DNA from 2 places in the Bifidobacterium sp. LH_743 genome. Region 1 is predicted to be linked to the other one. Evidence: riboswitches for the same ligand, from Rfam matches in the RefSeq annotation. Region 1 holds a riboswitch; the other holds the start of a gene.
What was found. A riboswitch is a leader RNA that binds a small molecule or an ion and turns the genes downstream of it on or off. The one in region 1 is predicted to bind thiamine pyrophosphate.

Region 1 (8,319 bases):
CATCCATGCGGGAACTGCTCACCGATCTGCAGTCGCTGCAAAAGCTACGTTCGACGGTGAAACAGCAGGTGTCGGACGCGGTGGCCAACCTACATGACGCGGAAGGCTCCGCCGCGGCAATCGCCGTACCGACGCTCAATGGCGACCTTGATCCGGCCGGTTGGTACACGCTCGCTACGAACGTGGCGGGAACGATGGGCGTGCAGATCGAGCAGACCATGGAATACAGCTGCGGCGGACAGACCGATGGTCTCCCCCAGGAGCTCACCGTGGCGTATTACTGTCAGACATCGGATCGTGCGCAACGGAACGTCGTACACATCCTCACCACACATCCGTCATGGACGCAGACCACGCGAAGCCCCTGGTTGGTGGATGTCGTCAAACATGAGCTTTCGCATCGTTCAATCATGATCTCCTGCGGAACCATACAGCCCGCGATCGCCGGTGACCGTACGGAAGCGGTGACGAATTCCTATTCCGCGCTGTATTTCGGAGCCGACCGCGGACGCATCGCCGAACAACAGCAAGGTCTGGCCGAGTACGCGATGGATGAGCAAAGCGACCAGATCGCAGCTTCCATCCACGATGGCAATTGTGGGTGAGCGGCAATCTCAGGAGCTAATACGGAATATTCCAGCTCGTGATATGGATTCTCGGAAAATATCCGATTATGCTATCGTTTTCACTGTATTCATGTGTCGGAAGTCGTTTTCCCAGTCGAAAGGCAACCAATGACGGCACCAGACCAGTACGGTTCCCAAAATCCATATAACCCCTATGGCTCCCTCAATATGAACACATCACCATCAGGCACAACGAGCGGAGACCAGCAATCGCAACAATATAACAGCTACTACGCCGCATCCGGCACACCCGTGGCACCACCCGCCATCGATTACGCCGAAATCAGCCGTGCTCACAGTCTCGATCTTCCTGCATACGGTTGCAATATCGCCGATGCCAACGTGCGATTCTGGAAGAAGTTCCTCGACACCAAGGGACGCGCGTCGCGCAGTGAATTCTGGTGGTGTCTGCTGACATACTGGCTGCTGCTTTTCATGCTTGGCGTGCTCATCGGACTGTCAAGCATCGACGACAGAACCTCCAATATCGTGGAGACCATCGTGAAAGTGGTGCTGTTCGTACCCTTCATCACCCTTTCCGTACGGCGTCTGCATGACAGCGGCAGGGATGGCAAGGTCCTCGTCGCGCTGCTCGTCGTTTCGGGCATAGGCAATCTCATCGGCCGGTTCGGAGGGTTGACGCTCGGCATGGGCGCGTTGCGTGCGATCGGCGGAGACGGATCGATGGACGGCATCCGCACCGGTATTGGCGCGGTGATCATCGCTTTGCTGCTCATCGTCGCCGCACCTATCGCCTACCTTATATTCATGGCCTTGCCCAGCGATCCGGAAGGCGCACGATTCGACGAGATGTCGATCGAACGTATGGAAATGGCGGCCAGCATGCGGGCCGGTCGGCGTCCGCAGACAGCCTCCGGATACAGTGCGGCTTCCAATTTCACGAGCGATTCCACCTCCGCCGAAGTCCGGAATGAGGACATTTTCGCCGCGCCGCAACCCGCTTATTCGCCACGAGGCGGAACCGTGTTCGCGCCGCAAGGCATGGCGCAGCCCACGGCGAGCGCAGCACCGAAACTGGGCGCGCAGTCCGTACAGCCATCCCGGAATCCGTCCGGAACGGAATGGGAAGAATAGGCAAAGCGCCCAATCTTGACGAAGGAAAATCCAACCACAACGCATCCATCCATGCCGCCTCTGTTGTCATCAACCCCGTCGACAGAAGCGGCAGATGCAATGAGCCCACAAAATAACCAACTATCGCAGCCCACCCAAGGCTGCACCGCAGCCAAAACGCGGTCAAAGCACAAATGCAAGAGATTCCATAGAAGACTATTCTTTTCGGTCAATACGCTTGCACCATGCATCCGCTGCTCATGCTCTATCCTTCCAATTCCAATGCATTCGCCAACCTCCCGCCTGCTACGATGCGTAGCCATCCCCTCATAGGCCATACCGTTATATTCCGGCAAAACGTTCGGCGGATGCACGTCGGCGTCGAGCACCCGCCGTTCCGGCCGGCGCTCTGGAAAATCAGAGGTCGGAATCACTCGCGACCGGTGCGATCCTTGACGTAGCCGACGAAGCGGTCGACCGCTTCGGGGGTGTCGTGACGGAAGAACATGCTGGTCTTGGTGTCGAGTCCCGCGATGGTTGCCATCTCGTCGTCGGAGAGTCGGAAATCGAAGATGTTCAGATTCTCCTCCATACGCTCCTTGTGTGTGGACTTGGGCAGGGCGACGATGTCGCGCTGGGTGAGCCAGCGCAGGATCACCTGGGCGACGGACTTACCGCGCGCCTCGCCAATCTTAGCCAGGGTGGGATTGGAGAACATGTTCTGCATGCCCTCCCCGAACGGCGCCCATGCCTCCTGTGCCACACCACGCTTGACCATGTTCTCGCGGGCTTCGATCTGCTGGTTGAACGGGTTGGTCTCGACCTGGTTGACCATGGGGGCGATCTCGTTGAAGGCGACCATGTCGGCCAGACGGTCCGGGTAGAAGTTGCTTACGCCGATGGCACGAATCACGCCGTCCTTGTAAAGCTTTTCCAGTGCTCGCCATGCGCCGTAGGTATCGGAGAACGGCTGGTGCAGCAAAACTAGGTCGAGATAGTCGGTGCCGAGCTTCTTCAAGGACACATCGACAGACTTCAGCGTGTTCTCATAACCGTAGTTGCTGATCCAGATCTTGGTGGTGAGGAACAGCTCCTTGCGGTCGATGCCGGAATCCTTGATGCCTTGACCGACTTCGGCCTCGTTGAAGTACGACTGCGCGGTGTCGATATGACGGTACCCGGTCTCAATGGCCTCGCGCACGCAACGCGGGGCATCGTCCTTGCCGATTTGGAAGACGCCATAGCCTATCTTCGGGATTTCGACGCCATTGGCAAGTTTCACATACTCCATCGTTTTTCCTTCCATAAGTTCGCTGATATCAAACACCGGTATATGTGCCGGAGATGCCCCTAACGATAGAATCCGGTAGTCGCTACCGGTCAAATTACGACTCGCCGGTACCATCTACCGGTAAGTACAACCGGAAGCGTGACATGATGAGCGCAAGCAAAAACAAAATGCGCGCCCCAAGCCCAACCTCATCCGGTGGCGCCCACCGAACGTCCCACCGCGCAGCATCCGAAAGGAGCCATGTATGGCAATCACGGCAATACCACTCCGCGAAAACATGAAAACCTACACGATGAAGCAGGCCTGCGAACTGACCGGCATGAACTACGAGGCATTGAAGTTCTATTGCAATTCAGGGCTCGTGCCGGGTCTCAAGCGGGATCACAACAATCGACGCGTCTTCGATGAACGATGCATCGCATGGATCAACGGCCTGACATGTCTCAAACGATGTGGCCTAGGCATCAAAGAGATGCAACACTACACGCAGCTCTGTCTTGAAGGTGAGTCGTCGATACCGGAACGGCAGGAAATCCTTGCAGAAAAACGCGAGCACCTAGAAGCGCAACTGGAGGGACTGCGCAAAGCCATCGCCTACATCGACGAAAAACAGCGCTTCTACGAAGACGTGACCGCCGGCAGGACGGCATATTGCAGCAACGTCATAGACACAACGCAGAGCGACTGACAGCATTTCGTAGGTGATTTTTGCGTTCCGTAGACGGTCAGCTTCGAATCCGGACACGAGCAAACGCCTAATTCCAGGCATCTCGCCGGCGCTTATCCGGCAGCAACCACCTATGGAAGCCCAAAAACACCTACGGAATTACACCTGTCAAGGGACGCAGATAGATTAAGCACTGTTGTAAACATGCGGGGGTGCTTGACGGCCAAGTCCGGCAAGCTGAGATAGGCGCGACGCCTGACCCTTTGAACCTGTTGGTTAGGACCAACGTAGGGAGCAGATCATGAGCATTGACTCATATGCCGACGGCACCGATGGCAACGGAATCAACCATAGCGATGGCGTGACATCCGTTCCGGCCACCGATCCAATCCGCGAGGCAATCAGGAAAGCCGTCATCGACGTACGCGAGCAGACGCCGCTGGCGCAGTCGTTCACCAATTTCGTGACCATCAACTTGGTGGCCAACGCGCAGCTCGCCGCCGGCGGCACGGCCGCCATGAGCTATCTGCCGGATGACGTGATCGCCACCGCCGAAATCGCCGGATCCAACTACATCAACGTGGGCACGTTGCTGCCGTTCTTCAAGGACGCGTTGCCCGAAATCGCATACAAACTGCATAAGAACGGTAAGACGTGGGTGCTCGACCCGGTCGCGGCCGGCATCGGCGAGACGCGCACGGCCATTCTCGAATCGTTCCGCACATATCCGCCGACCATCGTGCGCGGCAACGCCAGCGAGATCATCGCACTCGACGCGATGTGGGGTCTCGCCAACGCCGAACAGGACAATCCGACCACCCGCCCCGCGGGTGTGGAAGCCGTCGATGCGGTTGATTCGGCTGTCGACGCGGCCAAGCGCATCGCCCGTCATCTGGCGAAGCACTCCCCCATCGGCAAGGGCGCGGTCGCGGTATCCGGCGCGGTCGATCTGGTGACCGACGGAGACCATACTTTCCGCCTGCCCGGCGGCAGCGCGATGATGACGAAAATCACCGGCGCCGGCTGCTCGCTCGGCGGCGTGACCGCAACGTATCTCGCCGTGGCCGAACCGCTTGTCGCGGCGCTGGCCGCATCGTTGCTGTATGACCGCGCGTCCGAAATCGCGCAGACGCAGTCGAACGGTCCGGGTTCGTTCCAGGTGGCGTTGCTCGATGCACTGTGGAACGTCACCGCCGATCAGGTGGCCACGTCCGAAATCAACGAAACCGTCTGATTCCGATTCTCGGGATTAATTTTCACATAACCACAATCGTATATACGGAATATATACGATTGCATATGATCATAAGACTTCTTCTGGAGCACTTACTCAATATAAAAAGGGGAAAATAATGGATAACTATCCATATGCATCCATGCGCGACTGTTTCGACATGAGCGCATATTTCGTGGTCGGCCCTCAGGATTGCAAGGGCCGACCGGTGACGGACGTGGTCGATGACGCTTTGCGCGGCGGCGCGACGTTCATCCAGCTGCGTGCCAAGGATGCCGACGCGAAGGACATCACCGAGATGGCCCGCGACATCGCCCAGATCATCGAAGACAACGGCAAGTCCGATTCCGTGGCGTTCGTCATCGACGACCGCGTGGACGTGGTGTGGCAGGCCCGCAACAAGGGCATCAAGGTGGACGGCGTGCACATCGGCCAGACCGATATGGAACCACGCGAGGCCCGCGCGCTGCTCGGCGAGGACGCCATCGTCGGCCTGTCCGCGGAAACCGAAAGCCTGGTGAAGCTTATCAACGAGCTGCCGGACGGCTGCATCGACTATATCGGCGCCGGCCCATTGCATGTGTCCACCACCAAGCCGGAGGCCTCCGTGGGCGGCAACGACGGTTCCGGACATACGCTCGACGAGGAGCAGATCAACACGATTTGCACGGCAAGCGAATTTCCCGTGGTCGTCGGCGGCGGCGTGCATGCCGATGATATGGAGATGCTGGCACGCTCCAAGGCCGCCGGCTGGTTCGTGGTGTCCGCGATCGCGGGCGCGGACGATCCGGAAGCAGCCACCCGTGAGATGGTGACGCGGTGGAAGGCGGTGCGCGGCGACAGGAAGCACGGCTATGCTCCGCGTGTGAAAGCTGCGACCCCGGCCGAGAAGCCCGTCGAAGCAACCGAGAAGAAGTTCACAAACGCCAAGGAGGCCAAGGCCGCATCCAAACTGGCGAAGCAGCAGCGTGTGGACATCGCCGCCCGTGGTTCCAAGCAACGTGACAAGGCGCACATCCGCAAGACCACGCCCGTACATTTCGAGAACCAGTTCGGCACTTACGATCTGGAAGTGCCATACACCGAGATCAAGCTGTCTGACACCCCCGGCGTTGGTCCGAACGCACCGTTCAAGGACTACAACACGGAAGGCCCCAAGTGCGATCCGAAGGAGGGTCTGGCACCGCTTCGTCTCGACTGGATTCGCGACCGCGGTGATGTGGAGGAATACGAAGGCCGCCGCCGCAACCTCGAAGATGACGGTAAGCGCGCCATCAAGCGTGGCAAGGCCTCCAAGGAATGGCGTGGACGCCAGCACAAGCCGCTGCGCGCCAAGGACCATCCGGTGACTCAGATGTGGTATGCGCGCCACAACATCATCACCCCGGAGATGCGTTATGTGGCCGAACGCGAGCACTGCAGCGTGGAGCTCGTGCGTTCCGAACTGGCCGCCGGCCGCGCGGTGATGCCGTGCAATATCAACCATCCTGAGGCCGAACCGATGATCATCGGCTCGAAGTTCCTCACCAAGCTCAATGCGAACATGGGCAATTCGGCCGTCACCTCGTCCATCGATGAAGAGGTGGAGAAGCTGACGTGGGCGACCAAGTGGGGCGCCGACACCGTGATGGATCTGTCCACCGGCAATGACATCCACACCACACGCGAGTGGATTCTGCGCAACTCCCCCGTTCCGATTGGCACCGTGCCGATGTACCAGGCACTGGAGAAGGTCGAGGACGATGCGTCCAAGCTGAGCTGGGAGCTGTTCCGCGACACCGTGATCGAGCAGTGCGAGCAGGGCGTGGACTACATGACCATCCATGCCGGCGTGCTGCTGCGTTTCGTGCCGCTGACCGCCAACCGCACGACGGGCATCGTCTCCCGTGGCGGCTCGATCATGGCGGAATGGTGCCTGCAGCATCATCAGGAAAGCTTCCTGTACACGCATTTCGACGAATTGTGCGATATCTTCGCCAAGTACGATGTGGCGTTCTCGCTGGGCGACGGCCTGCGCCCGGGTTCGCTGGCGGACGCCAACGACGCCGCGCAGTTCGCCGAGCTCATGACGCTGGGCGAGCTCACCCAGCGCGCGTGGCAGCATGACGTGCAGGTGATGATCGAGGGCCCGGGCCATATTCCGTTCGACACCGTGCGCATGAACATCGAGATGGAGAAGGCCATCTGCAAGGACGCCCCGTTCTACACCCTTGGGCCGCTCACCACGGATACCGCGCCGGGCTACGACCACATCACCTCCGCCATCGGCGGCGTGGAGATCGCGCGTTACGGCACCGCCATGCTGTGCTATGTGACGCCGAAGGAGCACCTCGGCCTGCCGAACAAGGATGATGTCAAGCAGGGCGTGATCGCCTACAAGATCGCCTGCCATGCGGCCGATATCGCCAAGCACCATCCGCACGCCATGGACCGCGACAATGCGATGAGCAAGGCTCGTTTCGAGTTCCGTTGGCTCGACCAGTTCAACCTGAGCTACGATCCGGACACCGCCATCGCCTTCCATGACGAGACGTTGCCCGCCGAGCCTGCGAAGATGGCTCATTTCTGCTCCATGTGCGGCCCGAAGTTCTGCTCCATGGCCATTTCGCAGAACATCCGCAAGAAGTTCGGCGACGCTGCGGCGCAGGAGAAGCTGGTTGCGGACGCGCAGACGATCGCGGCCGGAATGCAGGCGATGAGCGAGAAATTCCGCGAAGGCGGCTCCACGCTGTATCAGTGAGAGCAGACGTATTCGTGGATTAGTGCCGTGCATTGACGAATCCACGGCGTAAACTGGCGGTTCTGTGATGCGATGCATGCAGATCCGCCAGTTCGCATACTGATTTGCATGGCGATTCGTATAGCAGACGCCGATGAAGGCACCAAAGAAGGGAACAATATGACCAGCACATTGCCACCGGTATTGAGCATCGCGGGATCGGATTCATCCGGCGGAGCCGGTATCCAGGCCGACCTGAAGACCATGCTCGCCAACGGCGTGTTCGGTATGACCGCCATCGCGGCGCTCACCGCGCAGAACACCACCGGCGTGACGATGGTCACCAACACGCCCCCGGAAATGCTGGCGGCGCAGATTGACGCCGTGTTCGAGGACATTCCTCCGGTCGCGGTGAAGATCGGCATGGTCTCCAGCGCCGAACTCATCGGCGTGATCGCCGATCGTCTGACCGCACATGGCGCGAGGAACGTGGTTCTTGATCCGGTGATGGTGGCCACGTCCGGCGCGAAGCTCATCGAGGACGACGCCATCGCGGCGCTCACTTCCAAGCTGTTCCCCCTTGCTACCGTCATCACGCCGAACATGCCGGAAACCCAAGTATTGTGCGATTTGGCGGTTCAGCAGGGCGCAGGCGAAATCGATTACGAAAACGGCAGTTCCATCCGTACCGAGAACGACATGGTCACC
Region 2 (8,319 bases), on a different contig from region 1:
TTCTCATCATCGTCATCGTTACCATCATCGCGGCCGCCGCCACAATCGGTCTTTCCATCCGTCAAGCCGCAACCACCGCCAGAACGAACGGTCTGGCAGACACCACCGTCACCGCTCAGATCATCCTCGACAGAAGCAAACTCATCAACGAATCGAGACAGCAGGCCACAACGGATTCCGACTCGTCCGATTCATCCGAAACCGACGGCAAGCCCGACTTCGATGCGATGCGGTCCGCCTTGGCCGACAAACAGCTTTCACTCGCCGACTACCAGAAATACGCGAAGGCGTCCTCGGCCGTTAAATCCACGTATTACACGGAGACCACGGGGCTTTCCGCCACCGACAATTTCCAGCCGGTCAGCGATTCGGACAATTCGTCCGAATCAAGCGGCTCCGACAATGCCAAGAAGTCCGGCGACGGCTCCGACGACACGGATGCTTCCGGCAAGCAGAATGGCCAATCCACTCCGCCCGACGGCAAGATGAGCGACGGTGGCGGCATGTCCGGTCAAGACGGAGGAGCCATGGTATCCGGCGATTTCTCATTGGTCGGCTTCTCGTCCGATGAGGCCGTGTCCAACGCGTCCAACGGCAGCTTCACCATGGTGGACGGCAAAGTGTTCGGATACGGCGCAAACAGCGATGGCGATGTCATCATCTCCAAATCGCTCGCCGATTTCAACAACCTCTCCGTCGGCGACACCGTCACCGTGTCCGACACCAACGATTCAGACACCACCTACAAGCTCACCATCGTCGGCATCTACAAAAACTCCACCGACTCGTCCCAGCAGATGGGAGGGCCGATGCGTTCCACAGCCTCCGACCCGGCCAACGCCATCTACACGTCCGCGTCCACGCTGAAATCACTGGGACTTGATGCCGACGCCGATTCCGATTCCGCCGCCCAGCTCAGCTACACCTACGTATGCTCCAGCAAATCCGATTACGAGACATTCGCCAAAGACGCCAAAAAGGCAGGCCTGAGCAGTGACTACACCGTTTCCTCCGCGGATGTGGAAAACTACGAATCCAGCCTGGTGCCATTGAACAACCTCTCGAAGTTCGCCCTGACGCTGCTGATCGTGGTGCTGGCCGTCGGCGCGGTCGTGCTGGTGGTCATAACCCTGCTCAACGTACGCGAGCGCAAATACGAGATCGGCGTGCTCACCGCCATCGGCGTGAACAAGGTGAAGGTGGCGGCGCAGTTCACATTGGAACTGCTCATCGTCACCATGATCGGTCTTGCCATAGGAGCGGGGGTTGGCGCGGCCGCGTCCGTGCCGGTGTCCAACCAGCTGCTTGCCAGCCAGGTCGAGCAGCAGCAGTCGCAGCAGAGCAGCCAGCGCGAACAGTTCGGCAGGGATATGACGAAGCCTGGCGATTCCAACGAATCCAAGAACAGTTCCGATTCCGGCGACGGCTCCGCGGCGACCGACAACGACAATGGCGGGGCGTCCCAGCGGCGGACGCAGGGCGGACCTGGCATGATGGGCCGCGCCGTGGACTATGTCTCCTCCGTCAACGCGACCGTCAATCTCAAGGTGGTCGGGCAACTGCTGCTCGTCGGACTGGGACTGACACTGGTCGCGGCACTGGTAGCGGTGGTGTTCGTACTGCGCTACGAGCCGCTGCAGATTCTCGCAGACCGTTCCTGATCGCACGACCACACATCTTTTCCCGAAAGGATTCCCCATGACAACGAAAACCACGGATACGCCGACACTCCGCCTCGACGACGTCAGCTATGCCTACACCAAAGGCGGCAAACGCGTGCTGAAGAACATCAGCCATGACTTCCATGCCGGCAAGGTGCATGCCATCACCGGACCGTCGGGAGCGGGCAAGACCACGCTGCTCTCACTCATCTCGGGTCTCGCCGTCCCCACGGAGGGCAAGGTGCTGATCGACGGGGAGGATCTGGCCAAACGGGACCGTTATCGTTTCCGCAGCCACGATATCGGCGTGATATTCCAAAGTTTCAACCTGCTGCCCAACCTCACCGTTGCCGAGAACGTCATCCTGTCGATGGACGCGTCCGGCAAATCCTTCGACAGACCGAAGAAGGACATAGTCAACGAACTGCTCAAGCAAGTGCATCTACCCAAGGAATACGCCAACGAACGCATCCTGCATCTGTCCGGCGGCGAACAGCAGCGCGTGGCGATAGCCCGGGCGCTCAGCTACGATCCGGCCATCATCGTGGCGGACGAGCCGACCGGCAACCTCGACCTCGCCACCCAGGACGACATCATGGGCATCTTCCAAGCGCTCGCGCATGATGGGAACCGCTGCGTCATCATCGTGACGCACAGTCCGGAAGTGGCCAAAGCGTCGGACGAGGTGTTCGAATTGGCGCCGATCAGGCGACGCGGAAAGCGAAACGGCTAAGGACAGCCTAAGCAGACAAGAGCGGCAAGACAAGGCGACGGACGGCATTCCCATCATCGGCACCACGCGGGGAAACCATCCGTCGCCTTGTCTTGTTGGACGGTGACGCTACCATTGGACTTTCGACTACAGGGGCGCCGAATGCGGCTGAGACGGGCAAGGCCCGAACCCTTCAACCTGATCAGGATAATGCCTGCGTAGGGATGGTACCGGTCACATGCATGGCCATGCTCCGTGCAAGCGCGCCTTCTGTGTCTCGACGAATCATCGCAGCATACGAAAGCGGCAACACGGAAATCGGAGGATGCCCATGGCCAGCACAATGCCATCGCCGACGGCGAAGCAATCACAATCCACGAATCGGTCGCAGGACGGGGCCGCATCCGTGGCAACCGGAGATAAGGGCACTTCCGGCAGGCTCACGCCTAAAAACGCCCTGCTCGGCCTGCAACACGTGCTCGTGTCGAACGTATGGCTCGACCCGGTGTTCGTGGCCGGAGCGATCGGTCTTCCTCTGGCGCTGTCTTCGAATATGGTGAACGCCATTTTCATCGTGTCCGGCTTGGTCACGCTCATCCAAGCCACCAAGCTGGTACGTCTTCCCATCGTGCAGGGTCCTTCGGCCGCGTTCGACGCGCTGATGATTGCAGCGGGAACGGCTGGGTCGCTTGCCGCGGCGGGCACGTCCATCTTCATCAGCTCGCTGATTTTCCTAGTGCTGTGCCTGACACGCGTGATCGAGAGGCTGCGCTTCCTGTTCGCCCCGATCGTGTCGGGCGTGGTCATCTTCCTCGTCGGTGTGTCGCTGTCGAGCTTCACGTTGAGCGAATTCCTTGGCGGCGCACCCGGTGACAAGGGTTTCGCCGAACCGAAAACGCTGGCTGTTTCCATCGTCACCTGCGTTCTGGTGGTGGCGCTCTCGCAATTCGGCAAGGGCATGGCGAAGGCGTTGTCGTATCTGATCGCGCTGGTTGTGGGAACGGCGATGTCGTTGGCGTTCGGCATGGCCGATTTCTCCGAAGTGTCGTCCAAGCCGTGGCTTGGTCTGCCAAAATTCATGCCATATGGTGGTTTCGATTTCAACGCTGCCGTTTTCGTGCCTTTCCTCATCGCATACCTGGTAGCCATCATGGAGGCGCTCGGCGTATATCAGGCCGCCACGGAGATTCAGGGCACGAAGCTTGAGAATCGCCAGGTGCGCTATGGGCTTGCCGGCGAGGCTGCGGGATCGGCTATCTCCTCGCTGATTGGCGGCTTCACCACCACCGCATATCCGCAAAACGTCGCGTTGCTCAAGGTCACCGACGAAGGCAGGACACGCACCCGTGTGCCGGTGATCATCGCAGGCGTGGTGTTCGTGGTCCTGGGATTCATTCCGAAGGCCGGCGCGGTACTTTCTCTTATCCCGTCCCCTGTGATCGGCGGCATCTTCCTACCGGCCGCGGCCAGCCTTATCAGCACCGGCTTCAACACGCTGCGCAAAGTGGAAGGCAACGATCGCAACCAAGTGGTGATAGGGCTTTCCCTACTGCTCGGCATCGCCCTGCCGAACGCGCTCAGCGGACTCGAGGGCGGAGCGCATGTGTTCTTCTCGAACTCGATCCTGGTCGGAGCCTTCAGCGTGGTGATTCTCAAGGCGCTCATCATCGATCTGCCGGATATGATCGTACGACGTGCAAGGACGGCGGAACGCACGAATCAAACGGAATAATCGGCACAGCCACGGCATCGGAATTGTATATAAGGACATACGAAAGGGACACCACATGGAGGCACAGCAATCGCAGGAATCTGCAACACTCGACGAGCAGAAGGCGGACATCAAGCGGGAAGTGCTTGACTTCATATCACGATACGGTTGCGACAAAGCGCCGGATGATGCGTTCGACAAGCTGGCCAGACGCATCTTCTCCTTCCAGTTCGAGCATAATCTCCCCTACCGCGCCTACTGCATGTCCAAACGCGTGACTCCGCAGACGCTCTCCAGCTGGATGCGGATTCCGCCCATGCCGGTCGACGGCTTCAAGATGCTGACGCTCACCTCCGTGCCGGAAAATGATTGCGAGGCCGTGTTCACCACCAGCGGCACCACGCATCCCGGTCAACGTGGCCGCAATTTCCATCCCGATCTTGAGGTATGGGACGAATCGATGATCGTGCCGTTCAGGCATTTCATCATGCCCGACCGCGAGCGCATCCGCATCGCGGTGCTCTCCCCCGCATGGGATATGAACAAGCATTCGTCGCTATCACGGTATCTGACCCGTGCCGTTCAGGAGTGCGGCGCCGACGGCAGTGGCTTCTTCTTCCATGAGGATGGTCTTGATTTCACCGGTGTCGAGCGTTTCCTCGACAAGGCTTCAGCCGACAATGAGCCGGTGATGCTGATGGGCGCGTCTTCGGCCTACCTGTATCTGCTGGATTATCTGGACAAGCAGGGCAAGGCCTATCGTCTCGCAGCCGATTCGCGCATATTCGACACGGGCGGTTTCAAAAGCACCCGCACCGATATGACCGTCGACGACCTGTATGCGGCGTTCGGACGCGTGTTCGGAGTGCGGCGCACGCATTGCGTGAACATGTACGGCATGACGGAGCTGAGCTCCCAGATCTACGATCAGAACATCCTGTCCTATTACACGGATGGATCGTCGAATTATCTGAAGGAGACACCGTCATGGGTACGTTCGGTGTTCCTTGATCCGGCCACGCTCACGCCGGTAGCCGATGGAAAACAAGGTGTGATCGCGCATTACGATCTGGCGAATTGGAATTCCTGTCTGGCGATTCTGACGGAGGATCTGGGCGTGCGCACGGAACACGGTTATGAGTTGAATGGCCGTGCGAAGGGTGCCGAGGCGCGCGGCTGCTCGATCACCGTCGACGAGGTGATGGCGGCCAACGCATGAATGTCGTTGATGTTTTCCACGCGCCTCGCGATTTCGCGTTCTCCGATTTCGACACGCGAGACGTTTCGTTGCCTGACGGCGATGCGGTGACGCTGCGTTTCCCCCGTCTTGACGCTTCCACGGTGCATGCGCTGGCTGATTCGGTACGTCGGCATCGCGAGGGGACGCTGGCACGATATTCCACGGATAGGATCGTGAACGCCATCGCGCAGGCGGTCGAGCTGTGGACCGACCCATCGTACTCGGAACGCAGGCTCGCGGAACGTCTCATTCCCGTAATCACCGGCTATGACGCTTCCATGGTGCGTATCGAGTTGAAACGGTACATGCGTATGTTCCGCAGACGTGAGCTGCTGCGTTTCGTGGATGACGAATTGGATTGCCCGCAGATGCTCGACGAGTACCGTCCGAACCGTTCGGGCGGATACACTCGCCTGTACGGTCCGGAACTGTCGTTCCATGTGTTCTCCAGCAATGTGCCGGGCATTCCGGTATGGAGCATGACGATGTCCTTGTTGACGAAAAGCTCGATTCTCGGCAAATCGTCGTTCGACGAGCCGCTGATGCCGGTGCTGTTCGCCCGTTCCCTGGCAAGTGTCGATCCCGATATGGCGGATGCGATGGCGATTGTGCCTTGGCATGGAGGCACAGTGGATTTGGAGGATGCTGCGATCGACGAGGCGGACGCGGTGATCGCATACGGCTCCTCGCATACCACCGAGGCGATTCGTCCTCGTGTGCGTGCCGGCAAGCCATTCCTGAGCTACGGCGCGAAGATCGGCTTCGCCCTGATCGGTCATGAGGCTCTTCGCGCGGATCTGTATGCCGATACCGTGCACCGTATGGCGATCGATGTCGCCACATATGATCAGCAGAGCTGTCTGGCGCCGCAAACCATGTTCGTGGAACGCGGCGGCGCCGTGCCTCCCGCCCATGTCGCGGAACTGCTCGCCTGCGAACTGGAATCCCAACAGCGTAAATATCCCCGTTCCACACCTTCCGAGGAGGAATCACTGGCCATCCAGCGGCTTCGTTCGGCAGTGCAGATGAAAGCCCTGATGCTGGGTGCAGGCCCGCTGGCCGGCGCCTGCGAATCCGATGATGATTCCATGGCGTCGGACGACCCGTTCGTCATCCAATCACGTTCGGACACCGATTGGACGGTACTGTACTATCCGTCGGTCGGCATGGCCGATTCCCTCTCCACGCCGTTGAACCGCACCATCAATGTCGTGGCGGTGGATCACGTGGAGGACGCGCTGCCGGTTTTGCGTCCCTACACGCAATGGCTGCAGACCTGTGGCGTGGCATTGGAGCCGGACAGGCTGTTTGCGGTTGCGCAGCGCGTCGGCGCCATGGGCATCGATCGCATATGTCCCCTTGGCGAGATGAATCGTGCGAAATCTGGATGGCATCATGATGGCGGCTTCAATCTGCTTGATCTGGTGCATGCGGTCGACATCGAACGCAACACCGACGTGTACTGCGACGGTTTCGACATGGATGTCGAGTGATTCCATCCATGTCATCCCGTAAAAAACTTCTTCCTCGAATCGAAAGGAATTCCCATGCAGCACTCTGATCTTCTGCCATTGGATGGACGTGTGGCTGTGGTGACGGGCGCGAGCCGCGGCATCGGCGCGGCCATCGCGCGACGTCTGGTCCAAGCCGGAGCATGCGTGGTCATCGACTATGTCAGCGATGACGAGCGCGCGCAACAATGCGCGCGACATATCATGGACGACTGCGATGCGGCCGGACGCGTGATCACCTGCAAGGCCGATGTCACCGACGCCGGACAGGTACGGGACATGGTCTCCACCACAGTCACCACGTTCGGCGGATTGGACATTCTCGTCAACAACGCGTTCGCGCACTACTCGTTCGATCCGCGCAACCGCAGGACCTTCGACGCGATCGGGTGGAACAATTACGCGGCACAGCTGGAGGGCTGTCTCAAAGGCGCGTACAACACATGCGAGGCGGTGCTGCCACAGATGAGACGTCAGGCGGGCGGACGCATCATCAACATCTCCAGCAACCTCGTGGACTCCCCCATCGTCCCATACCACGACTACACCGCGGCGAAAGGCGCGCTTGTCGGATTCACCCGCTCTCTGGCGCAGGAGGCAGGCGCGTGGGGCGTGACCGTGAACGCCATCGCCGCCGGTCTCACCGTGGGCACCGATTCAAGTCGGGCCACCACCGAGGACGTACGGGAACAAATCATCAAATCCACTCCGATGGGCAGACTCGCCACCGCCGATGACATTGCCGGAGCCGTGGCCATGCTGGCCGGCGATGACGCGGCGTTCATCACCGGCCAGACCCTGCATGTCGACGGTGGCCTTGTGATGCGTTGACCGGACGGAGAGCCGCAGGAACACGGAAGCATGCGGGTATAGTGGTGCGTTGGTCTGAACGTCGGTGCCGCACGGCGCGGGCCTTCACAGTCACGACATGCCCACCGGCAAGGAGGAAACATGAACATCACCGTGTATCTCGGCGCGCATGAAGGCAATGATCCGTCCTACAAGAAAGCCGTTGAGGAATTGGGCGCATGGATCGCGGACAGCGGCAACCGTCTGGTGTACGGCGGATCCAACGAGGGGTTGATGGCGAATATCGCCGATGCCGTGCTGTCCCACGGCGGCAAAGTAACCGGCATAGAGGCACAAATGTTCGCGGACCGAGGTGTCGCGCACGCGGGACTGACCGAATTGGTCATAGTGCCGGACATCACCGAGCGTCGCACGCGCATGATCGAGCTTGGCGATGCGTTCATCGCCTTTCCCGGCGGCACGGGCACTTTGGAGGAGATCAGCGAGGTCGTGTCGAAAATCTGCCTCGGACAGTTGTCCCAGCCGTGCGTTTTCTATAATCTCAACGGCTTCTACAACGATATGAGGGCTTTCCTGCAACGGATGGTGGACGCGGGATTCTCCACCGCCGAACGGCAGCAAGGCATCTATTTCGCGTCCAACCTGGCCGAAATCGAACGAATCATCGCCAATCC

Region 2: linked by a shared signal. The riboswitch ahead of AC1ATL_RS06735 (solute carrier family 23 protein) and the one ahead of thiM (hydroxyethylthiazole kinase) in region 1 are both predicted to bind thiamine pyrophosphate.

Annotation. Positions count from the first base shown of each region.
Region 1 covers NZ_JBKESZ010000005.1:83,666-91,984, forward strand. The annotation lists gene AC1ATL_RS07755 (hypothetical protein) at 1-605, shown strand, start outside; gene AC1ATL_RS07760 (DUF805 domain-containing protein) at 795-1,721, shown strand; gene AC1ATL_RS07765 (aldo/keto reductase) at 2,131-2,991, opposite strand; gene AC1ATL_RS07770 (MerR family transcriptional regulator) at 3,236-3,679, shown strand; TPP riboswitch at 3,857-3,969, shown strand; gene thiM (hydroxyethylthiazole kinase) at 3,960-4,892, shown strand; gene thiC (phosphomethylpyrimidine synthase ThiC) at 5,008-7,632, shown strand; gene thiD (bifunctional hydroxymethylpyrimidine kinase/phosphomethylpyrimidine kinase) at 7,792-8,319, shown strand, end outside.
Region 2 covers NZ_JBKESZ010000004.1:95,670-103,988, reverse strand. The annotation lists gene AC1ATL_RS06745 (ABC transporter permease) at 1-1,661, shown strand, start outside; gene AC1ATL_RS06740 (ABC transporter ATP-binding protein) at 1,699-2,394, shown strand; TPP riboswitch at 2,515-2,614, shown strand; gene AC1ATL_RS06735 (solute carrier family 23 protein) at 2,705-4,105, shown strand; gene AC1ATL_RS06730 (LuxE/PaaK family acyltransferase) at 4,161-5,303, shown strand; gene AC1ATL_RS06725 (acyl-CoA reductase) at 5,300-6,817, shown strand; gene AC1ATL_RS06720 (SDR family oxidoreductase) at 6,872-7,666, shown strand; gene AC1ATL_RS06715 (LOG family protein) at 7,787-8,319, shown strand, end outside.